3 regions of the Nocardia terpenica genome follow, and region 3 is predicted to be linked to each of the others. Evidence: riboswitches for the same ligand, from Rfam matches in the RefSeq annotation. Region 3 holds a riboswitch; each other region holds the start of a gene.

Region 1 (5,126 bases), on a different contig from region 3:
GGTTGAGGGCGGCGGCCAGGCTCTGGGCATCGTGGGCCACGTCCATCAGGCGGGTCTGCAGGCCGGGGCCCAGCGAGGCGCCGCAGGCGCCGACGAAGAACGCGCCCAGCGCGGCGGTGATCGGGTTGTGCGCGGCGGCAACGAAACCGCCGAGGATGACCACCGTCGAGATCATCGAGACGTAGATCGCGCGGTCGACGCCGCGGTCGGCGAGCACGCCACCCAGGATGTTCCCGGCGATCATGCCGAGGCCGAACAGCATCAGCACCACCGGCACCAATCCGATCGACATGTGCGACACATCGGTGAGGGTGGTCGCGATGAAGGTGTACACCGCGAACATGCCGCCGAAGCCGACCGCGCCCACCAGCAACGTGAGCAGAACCTGCGGGCGGCGCAGCGCACCGAGCTCGGTCCGCGGATCGGTGACTCGCACGCCGGTGAGTTCCGGCACGAAGCGGCCGATGGCCAGCACGGTCGCCAGGCCGATGACGGCGACCACGATATAGGCATCCCGCCAGCCGAGATGCTGGCCCAGCCAGGTGGCCGCGGGAACGCCGACAACATTGGCGGCGCTCAAGCCCAGCATAACTGCGGCAACCGCTTTGGCCCGCTGCCCCACCGGGGCGAGTGTCGCGGCGGCCAGCGAGGCGACGCCGAAGTAGGCGCCGTGCGGCAGGCCCGAGACGAAGCGGGCGAGCATCAGGGTATCGAAGCTGGGCGCGATCACCGAGGCCACATTGCCCAGGGTGAACGCGATCATGAGCGCCATGAGCAGGCGCTTGCGCGGCATGCGCGCACACAGCGCGGCGAGCAGCGGGGCGCCGACGACCACGCCAAGGGCATAGGCCGAAACGGCATGCCCGGCAGTGGGTTCGGAGACGTGGAGGGCGCGCGCAATATCCGGCAGCAAACCCATGGTGACGAATTCTGTGGTGCCGATGCCGAAACCGCCCAGCGCCAACGCCAGCATTGCCGGGATGTGCCAGTTGGTTCGCGCGGGCGCGTCGGGGTGGCCGTGCGGGAGCACGGCGGAGGGCGCGGTGTCTGGGTAGGCCACTTCGGGCACATTCGGTGAGGCCACGATTAAAGCGCAACACGGCAGGTAGGGACCTCGATACCCCCACCAAACGTGATCTCACTCACCGGTCGGATGCCCGCCTGCGGACCACTCCCGCACATACCCGAACACTGTTGGCGGAGAACTACTTTCACCCGGAATCGAGTTGCTGCACGAGCGCCGGAAAATCGGCCGCTGTCGCGGAGATCACGGGCGCTTCGCGCACCGTCCGCCATTCCGGCGCGCGCCTCTCCGTCATCCGGCGCGCTTCTCCGTCATTCCGGCGCGCTTTTTGCCGGAATCGACCGGCCGATGAATCCTACTGATCCGTAAAACAATTCGGGCACCCGCGACCACCTCGAGCGGTGGGGGCGGGTGCCCGGACGTCTCTCACGTCGTTCCGACCTTTGCACACCCGGAACGATGTGGGGTGCCGCGCTAGCGCAGCTCGCGCGCCAGGTTGGCGTCGAGAGCACCGAGGAATTCCTCGGTGGTCAGATAACCCTGATCGCCGCCGACCAGCAGCGCCAGGTCCTTGGTCATCTGGCCGTTCTCGACGGTCTTGATGACGACGTCCTCGAGGGTCTGCGCGAAGCCGATGACCTCGGGGGTGTTGTCCAGCTTGCCGCGATGAGCGATGCCGCGGGTCCACGCGAAGATCGAGGCGATCGGGTTGGTGGAGGTCGGCTTGCCCGCCTGGTGCTGGCGGAAGTGACGGGTCACGGTGCCGTGCGCGGCCTCGGCCTCGCAGGTCCGGCCGTCCGGGGTGAGCAGCACCGAGGTCATCAGGCCCAGCGAGCCGAAGCCCTGCGCCACGGTGTCGGACTGCACGTCGCCGTCGTAGTTCTTACAGGCCCACACATAGCCGCCCTCCCACTTCAGGGCGGAGGCGACCATGTCGTCGATGAGGCGGTGCTCGTAGGTGAGGCCCGCGGCGTCGAACTGGTCCTTGAACTCGGTCTCGTAGATCTCCTGGAACGTGTCCTTGAACATGCCGTCGTAGGCCTTCAGGATCGTGTTCTTGGTGGAGAGGTAGACCGGGTAGTTCTGCTGCAGGCCGTAGTTCATCGACGCCCGCGCGAAGTCCTCGATGGACTTCTTGAAGTTGTACATGCCCATGACGACGCCGCCGTCCTCGGGAACCTTCACGACCTCGTGGACGATCGGCTCGCTGCCGTCCTCGGGGGTGAAGGTGAGGGTGACGGTGCCCGCCTGGTGCACCTTGAAATCGGTGGCGCGGTACTGGTCACCGAAGGCGTGACGGCCGATGATGATCGGCTTGGTCCAGCCCGGCACCAGGCGCGGCACGTTGGAGATGATGATCGGGGCGCGGAAGATGGTGCCGCCGAGGATGTTGCGGATGGTGCCGTTGGGCGACCGCCACATCTTCTTGAGGCCGAACTCCTCGACACGCGCCTCGTCGGGGGTGATGGTGGCGCATTTGACGCCCACGCCGTGCTTCTTGATGGCGTTGGCGGCGTCGACGGTCACCTGGTCGTCGGTCTTGTCCCGGTATTCGATACCCAGGTCGTAGTACTCGAGGTCGATGTCGAGGTACGGGTGGATCAGCTTGTCCTTGATGAACTGCCAGATGATCCGAGTCATCTCGTCGCCGTCGAGTTCGACGACGGTCCCTTCAACCTTGATCTTGGACATGGATCTTCGTGTCCTCCTAGGAAGGTGCTCCCATTGCACAACCAGGCGAACACGCTTGTGAGCGGACCCCAGCTGTTCAACAGACAACGTATACGCCCCGCATTGTCCGCGAGACTCGAGGTGCTAAACAAGACAAGCGTACTGGTTCGCCTCTCCCCGCTTCCAGGCACCGTCCTGTTCAGGGGTGGCCGAACCGATTGCGCGGGGGCCGATAGCAGCCCGCCCGGACCGCCCGAGCCCCTGACCTCCGCCTCCGCATATGACCGCGATCGGGGTGTGAGCAACCAGACAGCCACGACCAGGTGCTCGACATAGTCGACGGGCTCACGCAGACCTTGATCGCCGACCCACCGAAGGGCATTCGGCAACGCATCGGCTGCCCAGCTGTCCGCCCGCAAGCCGGACCGATTGCGCAGGGGCCGACGGCGGACCGACCGAGCTGCGGTCGGCAACGCACTCGCCACCTAGTAGGGAGCGCGATACCGCTGGGTACCAGGGCAGGGGTGGGATATCGCTTGGCGACCCTAGTGGAACCCGATGTCGTTTGGGCCAGCTGAGCGGGAGTGCAATGCGGATCGGGGTGGGAGGTTGCACCGGGCTTCCGGGCGGCTGCGGCTAATTCCTGTGTGGCCGTGCGGTTTTCGGCGTTCGGGTGGGTGGGGTGGGGGGCTGGCTCGGGAACCGCTCGCTCTGTGCGTGGGGCATCCGTTACCATGTTCGTCAGGTCATGAGTGCCAGCGCTAAGCCCCGGCTTGCTGGCCGGCAACCCTCCTGTTGCGGTGGGGTGCTCCGGGTGATGACCGGGCTCTCGAAAGCCGAGGGCAAGCGCGACTTTCAGGAGGTCATCCACATGTGTTGTTGCTGTTCATCTTTCGAACCCCGATAACATCCCCACGCCGAGTCTCGGCGACGCTCCCGGAGTACCCCCATGACTGACTCGACCGCGTCCACACCCGCCCTCGATCCGGCGGAGTGGAGCTTCGACACCAAGCAGATCCACGCGGGCCAGACCCCCGACGGCAGCACCAGCGCCCGGGCGCTGCCGATCTATCAGACCACCTCCTATGCCTTCCGCGACACCGATCACGCCGCGGCACTGTTCGGCCTCGCCGAGCCGGGCAATATCTACACGCGCATCATGAACCCCACCCAGGACGTGGTGGAGCAGCGCATCGCCGCGCTGGAGGGCGGCGTCGCGGCGCTGCTGCTGGCGTCCGGGCAGGCCGCGGAGACGCTGGCCATCCTCAATCTGGCGGCAGCGGGCGATCACATCGTGTCCAGCCCGCACCTGTACGGCGGCACCTACAACCTGTTCCACTACACGCTGCCCAAGCTGGGCATCGAGGTCGGCTTCGTCGACGATCCCGACGATCTGGAGCAGTGGAAGGCCGCGATCCGGCCCAACACCAAGGCGCTCTACGGCGAGACCATCGCCAACCCGAGCAGCTCCATCCTCGACATTCCGGGCATCGCCGAGGTCGGGCATTCGGCCGGGCTGCCGCTGATCGTCGACAACACCGCGGCCACGCCATATCTCATCCAGCCGCTGCGCCACGGCGCGGACATCGTGGTGCACTCGGCCACCAAGTACCTCGGCGGGCACGGGTCGGCCATCGCCGGGGTGATCGTGGACGGCGGCACCTTCGACTGGACCGTGCGGGATGCGAGCGGACAGTCGCGGTATCCGGGCTTCACCGTGCCGGATCCGAGCTACCACGGCGTGGTGTTCGCCGAGCTCGGTGCACCTGCCTATGCGCTCAAGGCGCGGGTGCAGCTGCTGCGCGATCTGGGCGCGGCGGTCTCGCCGTTCAACGCGTGGCTGATCAGCCAGGGGCTGGAGACGCTGAGCCTGCGGGTCGAGCGGCACGTGTCCAATGCACAGCAGGTCGCCGAGTTCCTCAGCGAGCAGCCGGGCGTCGAGACCGTCTACTACGCCGGTCTGCCGACCTCGCCGTGGTACGAGCGCGGCAAGCGGCTGGCGCCCCGGGGCGTGAGCGCGATCGTGTCGTTCGAGCTGGCAGGCGGCGTGGACGCGGGCAAGAAGTTCGTGGACGCGTTAGTGCTCCACAGCCATGTGGCTAACATCGGGGATGTGCGTTCCCTCGTCATCCACCCGGCCTCGACCACGCATTCGCAGCTGACCCCCGAGGAGCAGCTGGCCTCCGGCGTGACTCCCGGCCTGGTCCGCCTGGCCGTCGGCATCGAGGGCATCGACGACCTCCTGGCCGATCTGCGCGCCGGACTGGCGGCGGCGGCACGTTGACAGTGAGTATCGAATCGAGCACCTCCCGTTCGGCGGCGGCCACGCTGCTGCCGCCGCCGAACGGGCGGCTCGACACCATCGGCATCGGCGACCTCCGGCTCGAGAACGGCGCGGTGCTGCCCGACGTCTCGCTGGCCATGCAGCGCT
Region 2 (5,126 bases), 160 kb from region 3:
GTTCGAGATTGGGATGTTCGATGCCGCCGTCGATTTCGAGCACCTTGCCGGTCAGGTAGCCGCCCGCCGGTGCGCACAGGTAGACGATGCCGGCCGCGATCTCCCACGGCTCGCCCAGCCGGCGCAGCGGCGTCGCCGCCTCCATGCGCTGCTTGATCTCCGGCTGCTGCGCCACCACCTCCAGCGCCGAGGTGAGCACCGAGCCGACCGCGATCGCATTGACCCGGATGCGCGGGGCCAGATCGGTGGCGGCCAGCCGGGTCCAGTGCGCGAGTGCGGCTTTGGCGGTGCCGTAGGCGAGGAAACCGCGGCCGGGGGAGCGGCCCATCATCGAGGAGATATTGACCACCGACCCGCCGCCTGCCGCCAGCAGATGCGGGACCGCGGCCCGGGTGAGCGTGTGCGCGGTGGACACATTGAACCGGAACGCCTCCTCGAGGAATTCCGGCGTCGTGGTCAGGAAGGTGTTCGGCATGGTGCCGCCGACATTGTTGACGACGATGTCGAGGCGGCCCAGTTCGGCGGCCGCGGTCTCGGCCGGCGCCGCCACCGCGGACAGGTCCGACAGGTCGCAGGGGACGGTGATCGCCCGCCGACCCAGCGCGCGCACCTTCTCGGCGACCTCGTCGAGCTGGGTCGCGGTGCGGGCGGCGATGACGACATCGGCGCCCCCCTCGGCCAGGGCCAGCGCGGTCGCCGCGCCGATGCCGCGTCCGGCACCGGTCACCACGGCCACCCGGCCGTCGAGTCGGAAGCGGTCCAGGATCATCGGTACCTCCCAGTGACGGCGATCACAAGCAGTGTTTAGAACAAGTTCTAGTCTGTCAAGGGGCGGGGCTAGCATCGGGGTATGGCAGCCGAATCTTCGAATTTGTCCACGCCCGTTCCGATCCTGCGCATCTTCGACGTCGCCAAGGCGTACGAGTTCTACCGTGACTACCTGGGATTCACCGTCGACTGGGAGCATCGTTTCGAGCCCGGGCTGCCGCTGTACGCGCAGGTGTCCCGGGCGGCGGCGACGCTGCACCTGAGCGAGCACCACGGTGACGGCACCCCCGGCACCACGCTGTGGATCGCTGTGGACGATATCGGCGCCCTGCATGCGGAATTGGCTTCGAAGCAGTACGGATTCGCGCGGCCGGGCGCGCCGGAGGACGGGCCGGGCGGGCCGGGATTCGAGGTCATCGACCCGTTCGGTAATACGCTGCGGTTCGCCCAGCCCGACTGACCTGGCGGGCCACGGTCGTTCGTCGCTACCGTGAACATCGTGGATACCGCGCATGCCCTGCCCGCCGGGCCGACCCGCAGCGGTTGGCGCACCCTCGCAGTCCCGCTGCTCGTCGGCGGTGCCGCGGCGGGCTCGATCGCGCTGCTGCATGTGCGGGATCCGCATGTGCAGGGGTCGTACGGGATCTGCCCGTTCTATGCGCTGACCGGACTGTGGTGCCCGGGGTGCGGCGGATTGCGGGCCGTGCACAACCTCACCGACGGGCGGCTTCTCGACGCCGTGCACAGCAATGTGCTGGTGCTGCCGCTGCTGGTGGGCTTCGCGGTGGTCTGGGGCCGCTGGGCGCTGCGCCGGTGGCGCGGCCTGCCGCCGAATCCGTTCCCGTTCGCCATGAGCTGGGGGTCCCTGTGGATAATCGTCGCGGTGCTGACCGCATTCACCGTGCTGCGCAATACGCCCTGGGGCACGTGGCTCGCGCCGGTGTGATCCCGCCCGGCGTGGTGCGGCGAATTCCACTGCCGCACTGGGCATGCTGACGACATGGCCGATTCACTGAAGGCACGCGTGCGCGAGAAGCTGCTCCGCCAGCTCCTGGAGGACGGCATCCCCGACCCCGAGCAGGACGACACGCGGCAGGTGTCGGTGGAGGCCGATCTGGACGCGCTCGATGCGGTGGGGGAGGACGATCCGTTGGTGGAGGAGCTGGCGGCGCGGTATTTGATGCCGTGAGGGGTGGGTGATGGGCTTGGGGTTAGAAGGTGCAGGGGGCTGCGCCGGGGGTGGGGGTGGTGGTGAGGCCGGGGCGGGTTTCGGGGGTGGGGTTCCACTGGCCGTTGGTGGTGGTGTAGTTCCAGGTGGGGCCCTGGGTGGTGAGGGTTGTGAGGGCGGCGATGAGGCGGTCTATGTCGGTGGGAGTGGTGCCCAGGCCGATGCTGGCGCGGAGGGCGGCGGGGATGCCGAGTTTGGCGAGGAGGGGGTGGGCGCAGAAGCGGCCGTCGCGGACGCCGATGGCGTGCTCGGCGGAGAGGTAGGCGGCGACGCGGCCGGGCTCGAAGCCATCCACGGTGAAGGCGACGATGCCGACGCTGTCGGGGCTGTCCGGCCAGATCTGCAGGAAACGCACGCCCGCAACGGTTTTCAGGCCGGAGCGCAGGCGGTCGGCGAGGGTGCGCTCGTGGTCGGCGACGGCCTGCGGGTCGAGGGCGGCCAGGGTGTCGCAGGCCGCGGCGAGGGCGGCGACACCGAGCACGTTCGGGGAACCGGCCTCGTGGCGCTGCGGGGCGGGCGCCCACTGCGCGCCGGTGGTGGTGACCTCGGTGACCGCGCCGCCGCCCGCCAGGTACGGGGCCGCGGCGTCGAGCCAGTCGCGGCGGCCCACCAGTACCCCGGCTCCGAACGGCGCGTACAGCTTGTGCCCGGAGAACGCCAGATAGTCGATTCCGGTGGCCTGCAGGTCGATTCGCCGGTGCGGGGCCAACTGCGCGGCGTCGACCAGGATGCGGGCCCCGCACTGGTGCGCGACGGCGGCCAGCCGCTGCAGCGGCAGCACCTCGCCGGTGACGTTGGAGGCCCCGGTGATCGCCAGCAGCGCAGCGGGTTTGGCGCACAGCTCGGCGACGAGGCGGCGGATGGTCTCCTCCACGGTGTCGGCGGCGGGCACCACCCGGCGGCCGTGCCGGGTCCAGGGCAGCAGGTTGGCGTGATGTTCGATGTCGAGGACCACGGTGTCGCCGGGCACGCAGCCCGCCAGCAGATTCAGCGAATCGGTGGTGTTGCGGGTGAACACCACGACCTGGTCGTCGGCGGCGTTGAGCAGGCGCGTCACCGAGCCGCGGGCGGCTTCGTAGCACTCGGTGGAGACGCGGGAGGCGTATCCGGCGCCGCGGTGGACGCTGGCGTAGAGCGGGAGCAGTTCGGTCACCCGGTCGGTGACCTGGGCCAGGGCGGGGGCGCTGGCGGCGTAGTCGAAATTGGCGTAGGTGCGGGTTCCCCCCTGTACCAACGGAACTCGCAGATCGCATCCGGAGACGCGGGCGAGGGCGGTACAGGTCTGGTCGAGAACGGCGGGCATCACGCAATCCCTTCGGCTCAGGGACTCCGGTGCAAGGTGCGGTTTCGGAGTCCGCGCTTGCCGTGCCCTTGTGGACGACGGCCCGGTCGTCACCCGGAGCACCCCACCGCGGAGGAGGGTTGCCGGCCAGCAAGCCGGGGCTTGACGCTGGCACTCATGACCTGAGCCGAGATTGTCAGATGCCGGGAGCGGTTGTCAACCCCCCCCCGTTCGAAACATGCTGTGCCCCATAGCCGTGGGTTCACTGCTGCGTTAGCGGCGGGTTCACTCCAGCCCGGTGGGCCGGTGATAGCTGCCGTTGTAGTACAGCAGCGGCGCCGCGATCGGCTCGTCGCCGGTGTTGTCGTGCACCCGGGTGACCAGGCCCACCACCAGGGTGTGGTCGCCGATCGGGATGAGCTGGTGCACGGTGGCCCGGACCCAGATCGGGGTGCCGTGCAGCACCGGCTCGCCGGTGTCCAGCGGGGTCCACAGCGACCGGTCGGCGAAGCGCTCGTCGGCGGCGCGGGCGAACCGCTGGGCCAGATGCTGCTGATGCTCGCCGAGGAAGTGCACCACCACCGACCGGGCCTGCAGCATGGCATCGATGCTGGAGGAGGTGTGCGCGATATTGAACGAGATCAGCGGCGGCTCCGCCGACAGCGAGGCGAACGAGGTCGCGGTGAAACCCACCGGCCGGGCCTCGGAATTCAGGGTCACGATGGTGACACCGGCCGGGTAGTGCCGCATGGCCCCGCGGTACTGGGCCGCGGTGATCCCGCTCAGATCGTCGGGTACCTGCAGACCGGTGTCGGGTGAACTGTCCACAGCCCTAACCTACGTCGCGCGCGCGGCCGATATTCCGGGCCGTGCCTCGGTCCACGGTGAACATGCAGGTCAGTCCACGTCGATGGCCAGGCCCGCCGTGATGCGGACCAGCTCCGGGAACGAGGTGCGGAACACCGTGTTGGGATGCCCGCCGGCGGCCCATAATTCGCGGTGCCCGGACAGCGCGTTGTCCACGAACATCGGCAGGTTGGTGGGATGCCCGACGGGGGCCACGCCGCCCAGCGGCTGCCCGGTGACCTCGCGCACCAGCTCGGCCGGGGCGCGAGTGAGCGTGCCCTCCAAGCGTTCTCCGGTCCGCGCCAGATCCACCTGGTGGGCGCCGGAGACCAGCAGCAGCACCGGATCGTCGTCGAGCAGGAAGACCAGCGACTTGGTGATCGCGCCCACTTCGACGCCGAGGGCCTGCGCGGCCTGCTCGGCGGTGTGGGTGGGCTCGGACCGGGTGACGATCACCCCGTGGTGGCCGCGCGCGATGAGCGTGTCCGACACCCGGGCTGCGACGGGAGGCAACGACCTGCGCATGGCACCCAGGGTAGAGGCGATCACCGACGCCCGCCGGAAGATCGGCGGCGGATCAATACTCGGGGTAGCCCTCGGCCGGGCCGAGCATCCGGTCGATGCGCCGGTGCGTGACCCGCGCCAGCTCCGGCGCGGACCGCTCCGAAACCGATTCGTGGGCAAGCGAATCGAAGACCCGGTCGAGGTCGCGGCCGGACAGCGCGCGCAGTTCGGCGTCGGCGGCGGCGAGCAGCGCCTCGGTGTCGGCGTACGGGCGGTGATCGGCGATCCGCTCCGCCCAGGTGACACAGCAGCAGCATTCGTAGAGCGCGTGCACGGCTCGGCTGCGGGGGAGCGCATTGAATCGTTCCAGGCCGATACCCTGGTGCATCATCAACATGGCGGCCTCCGGCATCGATGGCTGACATGTCCATGATCCGTTGCGAATGCCGGGCAAAACCACTGCGGCGCAGCATATTTAGCGTACCTTTTACACGCCGC
Region 3 (5,126 bases):
CGTCGGCCGGGTCGTGGCCGTGGGCGGCCCAACGCTCTCGATAGTGGTCCACGAGTTCGGCGTAGGGCTCGATCGGATATGTGACGTTGGCCGAGAACAGCGGATCGCCCTGGCGCGCTGCGAATTCCACCGATTCCCTGCTGGTGGCGCTGCCATGCCAGATGCGTAGTCGCGCCTGCAGCGGCCGCGGCAGCGCCTTCGCGTCGGTCAGCGGTGGCCGGAAGCGGCCGCTCCAGGTGACCGACTCGCGCTCCCACAGCAGCCGGAACAGTTCGTAGCCTTCGCGATTGCGCTCCCACTGGTCCTCGGCGGTGACGTGGAACAGCTTTGCCTGGGCCGCGCCGTTGCCCTTGCCGATGATCAGCTCCAGCCGCCCGCCGGACAGGTTGTCCAGCGTCGAATAGTCCTCGAAGGCGCGCACCGGGTCGAGCAGGCTCAGCGTGGTGACCCCGGTGAACAGCGCGATGCGGGAGGTGACCGCGGCAATGTGCGCGAGCACCACCGGCGGCGCGGCGGAGATGAACGGATCCTCGTGCCGCTCACCGACGGCGAAACCGTCGTAGCCGAGTTCCTCGGCCAGCCTGGCGGATTCGACCACGCGTCGCAGGCGCTGCGCCGGTGTCTCGCTCGCCCCGGTGACCGGATCGGGCTGATGGGTGATCAGGGTCAGCAGCAGGAACTTCACGCGACGGACACCCTCTCCGGCAGGTACTTCTCGAACGGATGCAGCCGGTTGCCGTCCTTGAACACATTGCGTTCCAGCGCCGTATATCCCGCGGCGCGGTAGAGCCCGACCGCCTCCGGCTGCCGGGGCCCGGTGGTCAGATAGATGCGCCGGTAGCCGCGACGCCCGATCTCGGCCTCCAACTGCTCCAGGACGAACCGGCCCAGCCCGCGCCGCCGGTGCTCGCGCGCGGTCCAGATCCGTTTCAGCTCCGCGGTTTCGGCGTCGAGTCGGCGAAAGGCGCCGCCCGCCACCGGTTCTCCCGCCTCGACCACCACCAGCAGCGCGCCGTCGGGCGGGGCGAATTCGGCGGCCGGATAGCCCAGCAGTTCCCGGTGCTGTTCCCCGGCCGATCCGCCGTAGCGGGAGCTGTACTCGATGGCCAACTCGGCCAGCAGCGGTGCGGCGAGCGGGTCGTCCTGCGCGACCTGATGTACGGTGCGCGCCGGCGCGAATCCGCGCGGTCGTCCAGTCATTGGAATCCTTTTCCACCGGGAGCGCGACGAATCGACCCCCCGGTCGGCTCAGAGAACGTGGGAGAGGAAGGCCCGGGTGCGCGGGTGCGACGGATCGTCGAGCACCTGTGCGGGCGGACCCTGTTCGACGATGCGGCCCTCGTCCATGAGCACCACCGTGTCGGCCACCTCGCGGGCGAATCCGATCTCGTGCGTGACGATGACCAGCGTGGCTCCCTCGCGGGCGAGCGCGCGGATCACGTCCAGCACCTCGCCCACCAGCTCCGGATCCAGTGCCGAGGTGGGCTCGTCGAACAGCACCACCCCGGGCCGCAGCGCCAACGCCCGCGCGATCGCCACCCGCTGCTGCTGCCCGCCGGACAATCGGCGCGGATACTGATTCGCCTTGTCGGCCAGGCCGACTCGCTCCAGCAGCCGCACCGCCTCGGCCTCGACCTCCGCGCGCGGGCGGCCCTGCGCCGACACCGGCGCCAGCGCAACATTTTCCAGTACCGTCAGGTGCGGGAACAGATGAAAGTTCTGGAATACGAACCCGATTCGGGATCGCTGCCGCAGGATCTCGCGCTCGCTCAGCTCGTGCAGCTTCGCGCCGCGGCGGCGATAGCCGACGAGTTCGCCACCCACCCGCACCGTTCCGGCGTCGACCTTCTCCAGGTGATTGATGGTCCGCAGCAGGGTGGACTTGCCCGATCCGGACGGGCCCAGGATCACCGTCACCTCGCCCGGCCGCACCGCCAGGTCGATGCCGCGCAACACCTCGTGCGATCCGAAATGCTTACGCACCCCGCGTAATTCGACCGCATACTCACTCATCCGCGCTCCCCCGTGATCTCGGCGATCTTGCCCCGCACCCGCTGCAGCGGCGTCGGCGGCAGCTCCCGGGAGCCGCCCTTGGCGAAGTGCCGTTCGATGTAGTACTGGGCGACGGTCAGCACCGAGGTCAGCACGATGTACCAGACCGTCGCCACCATCAGCAGCGGCACCACCCGGCCGTTGCGGCCGAAGATCACCTGCACCTGGTAGAACAGCTCGGCGATGGCCATCACCGACACGATGGAGGTGCCCTTGAACAGGCTGATCACCTCGTTGGCGGCATTGGGCAGGATGCCCCGCATCGCCTGCGGCGCCACGATGGTGAAGAACTGCCGCCGCCACGGCAGCCCCAGCGACTTGGCCGCCTCCAGCTGCCCCGGATCCACCGAGATGATCCCGGCCCGGATGATCTCGGCCGAATACGCCGCCTGATGCAGCGCCAGACCGATGACCGCGGCGGTGAACCCGCTGATCACCCCGTTCACGTCGAAGGTGAGAAAGGCGGGGCCGAACGGGATTCCGAGCGACAGCCGCTTGTACAGGTAGGCGATATTGAACCAGAACAGCAGCTGCACGATCAGCGGAATCGACCGGAAGGCCCACACGTAGGCCCACGAGATCACTTGCAGCACCGGAATTTTCGACAATCGCGCGACGGCGAGCCAGATGCCGAGCAGGAACCCGAACAGCGTGCCCCAGAAGGTCAGCTCCACCGTGATCTTCAGTGCCGACAGCACCGAGGCGGCGGTGAAGTAGCGGGCGAACGTCGGCCAGTCCCAGCCCGGATTGGTGACCAGTCCGTGGACGAACTGGCCCACCAGCACCAGCGCGATCGCCGCGGCGAGCCAGCGCCAGGGGTGCCAGGTTCGGGCGACGGGCAGCGCATCGTCGTCGGCCGCCGACGCCGCGGGGGTATCGGCGGGCTCGACTGCGGCCAGAGTACTCATGGAATTGCGATCCTCCATCGGTCCTGGCGGTAGCACCCGCTCCGGTGGCCGGGGGTTGCTGCGGTCTCGGGGAGCCAGGTCTCTCAACCGCTCTGGATGGGTGTTATCGACGGTAAGGCAGGCTCGACCCGGTGTCTGCACTCACGATCATCGTGAATTCAATTGTTGGCAGCGGGTTTTCCCGCACGGGGAAGCGGGAACGCCGTCCCTGTGTACAACAGTGTTCGCAATACCCTAGTGTGAACAGCGCCGTTTCCCCATGCGGGCCGAGGAGAGCGACATGAAGGATCTGAGCGGCCGGACCTGCCTGATCACCGGTGCGGCCAGCGGCATCGGCCGGGCCACCGCCCGGGCCGCGGCGCGCGCCGGTGCGCGGCTGGTGCTCACCGATATCGCGGCCGACGGGCTGGCCGAGACCGTGACGCTGATTCGCGACGCGGGCGGCGAGGTGCTCGACGCCCCCGCGCTCGACATCACCGACTACGACGCGGTCACCGCGTGGGCGGGCCGGATCCACGCCGAACACGGCAGCGTCGACGTGGTCATGAATATCGCGGGCATCTCCGCCTGGGGCACGGTGGAGAATCTCGAGCATCGGCACTGGCGGTCGATGATCGAGGTCAATCTGATGGGCCCGATCCACATCATCGAGAACTTCGTGCCGCCCATGGTGCGCGCCGGGCGCGGCGGCCACCTGGTCAACGTCTCCTCGGCGGCCGGGCTGCTGGCGCTGCCGTGGCATGCCGCCTACAGCGCCAGCAAGTTCGGCCTGCGCGGGGTCTCGGAGGTGCTGCGCTTCGACCTGGAGCGGCACGGCATCGGGGTGAGCCTGGTGGTGCCGGGCGCGGTGCGCACGCCGCTGATGCGGACCGTGGAGATCGTCGGCATCGATCGCGACGACCCCCGCGCGCAGCGGCTGGCGCGGCGGTTCGAGGGCCACGCGGTGCCGCCGGAGCGGGTCGCCGAGCGCATCCTGGACGGCATCGCGCACAACCGATTTCTGGTGTACACCTCCGCCGACATCCGGCTGGCCTACTGGCTGTCCCGCAAGTTCGCCTGGCCGTACGAGACCGCCATGCGGCTGGCGAACCGGGAATTCGGCAGGCTGCTCACCGGTCCGCGGCGGAGTTCGGTGCCGCGCTGAGGTTTTCGCCCGCGCGGCGCGCCCGTGCGGCATGGCGGTGGATTTTTCGCGGAATTCGTGGCTCAATCCGAGGGGGCCTCTCCTCGGAGGTCCCGTGCCGCCGCGCCGATCTGGGGGCCGCCGCTGATGAGCAGGGAACTGTACCGCTGGGTGCCGACGGGCGAGTCGGACATGGTCGAGTTGCGGGATCTGAGGTCGGGACGGGCCGTGCAGATCGTGCGGCCCGACGACGCCGACCTCCCCGGTGACCTGCTGCTGGAGATCGAGTCGCTGGTGTTCCGCTGGTCGAACCGCACCACCCACGCCGAGGCCGAGGCCGATCTGGCGGTGCGCTGGGAGGCAGTCGACAGCCTGCGCGCGATGAGCTGGTTGTGCGCGCTGTGGGCGGTGGTGTGCGAGACCCGGTTGGGGAAATCGGCCGACGACATCATTCGCGATCTGGACTATCGCGGCGGCTGGCGCACGCTGCGAACCGCGGAGGACGCGCAGCTGTGGGAGGGCCTGACCCAGCGCGTGCGGCTGGGCGCGCTGGCCGCGCTGACCGAGGACCCGCGCGCGGCGCAGGCGTACTACGAGGCGTGCGTCGAATCCACGGACGTGGGTTCCGCACTGCTCCGGCACACCCTCATCCACCTCGACGCGCTCGGCCAGGACATGCGGCGCCACGATATCGACCCGCGCGGGCTGGCGACGGCCGTCGTCACGCACACCATGCCGAACGCGGGACGCCGCCGCCGATTATGCTTCCGGCCCTCACACGTGGCGTGACGGCGCTCGTCACAGCTGCGCGGTGCCCAGCACGGCGGGCAGCCAGCTCGGATTCACCCACGACCAGGGCCCCGGCTCGACCTCGTCCCCGGGGACGACGCTGTGCCTCTCGACCCAGGTGCGTGCCCAGCCCGTGAGCCGGGACAGGGGGTTATCGACCGGCATGCAGCACCTCCTCGACATGCAATCGGCGGAATCGGCTGTCGTGGAACACCAGTGGGTCGATATCGGCCCGGGTGGCCAGCCGATGGATG

Evidence for each region. Region 3 has a riboswitch for S-adenosylmethionine ahead of HPY32_RS15830 (amino acid ABC transporter permease). Riboswitches for the same ligand answer to the same signal wherever they lie in the genome.
Region 1: it holds a riboswitch for S-adenosylmethionine, as region 3 does, so the genes downstream of both, HPY32_RS00020 (bifunctional o-acetylhomoserine/o-acetylserine sulfhydrylase) here and HPY32_RS15830 (amino acid ABC transporter permease) in region 3, are expected to answer to the same signal.
Region 2: it holds a riboswitch for S-adenosylmethionine, as region 3 does, so the genes downstream of both, HPY32_RS15110 (aminotransferase class V-fold PLP-dependent enzyme) here and HPY32_RS15830 (amino acid ABC transporter permease) in region 3, are expected to answer to the same signal.

What each region holds. Positions count from the first base shown of each region.
Region 1 is NZ_JABMCZ010000001.1:1,773-6,898, reverse strand. Features, by position in the region: gene HPY32_RS00030 (MFS transporter) at 1-973, opposite strand, end outside; gene HPY32_RS00025 (NADP-dependent isocitrate dehydrogenase) at 1,499-2,716, opposite strand; SAM riboswitch class IV at 3,440-3,550, shown strand; gene HPY32_RS00020 (bifunctional o-acetylhomoserine/o-acetylserine sulfhydrylase) at 3,645-4,979, shown strand; gene metX (homoserine O-acetyltransferase MetX) at 4,976-5,126, shown strand, end outside.
Region 2 is NZ_JABMCZ010000002.1:795,183-800,308, reverse strand. Features, by position in the region: gene HPY32_RS15130 (SDR family oxidoreductase) at 1-769, opposite strand, end outside; gene HPY32_RS15125 (glyoxalase superfamily protein) at 851-1,228, shown strand; gene HPY32_RS15120 (DUF2752 domain-containing protein) at 1,268-1,714, shown strand; gene HPY32_RS15115 (hypothetical protein) at 1,769-1,957, shown strand; gene HPY32_RS15110 (aminotransferase class V-fold PLP-dependent enzyme) at 1,980-3,299, opposite strand; SAM riboswitch class IV at 3,348-3,461, opposite strand; gene HPY32_RS15105 (flavin reductase family protein) at 3,564-4,028, opposite strand; gene HPY32_RS15100 (YbaK/EbsC family protein) at 4,176-4,649, opposite strand; gene HPY32_RS15095 (2-oxo-4-hydroxy-4-carboxy-5-ureidoimidazoline decarboxylase) at 4,702-5,022, opposite strand.
Region 3 is NZ_JABMCZ010000002.1:952,151-957,276, forward strand. Features, by position in the region: gene HPY32_RS15815 (LLM class flavin-dependent oxidoreductase) at 1-685, opposite strand, end outside; gene HPY32_RS15820 (GNAT family N-acetyltransferase) at 682-1,200, opposite strand; gene HPY32_RS15825 (amino acid ABC transporter ATP-binding protein) at 1,249-2,013, opposite strand; gene HPY32_RS15830 (amino acid ABC transporter permease) at 2,010-2,960, opposite strand; SAM riboswitch class I at 2,972-3,063, opposite strand; gene HPY32_RS15835 (SDR family oxidoreductase) at 3,241-4,104, shown strand; gene HPY32_RS15840 (hypothetical protein) at 4,231-4,872, shown strand; gene HPY32_RS15845 (hypothetical protein) at 4,882-5,037, opposite strand; gene HPY32_RS15850 (flavin reductase family protein) at 5,024-5,126, opposite strand, start outside.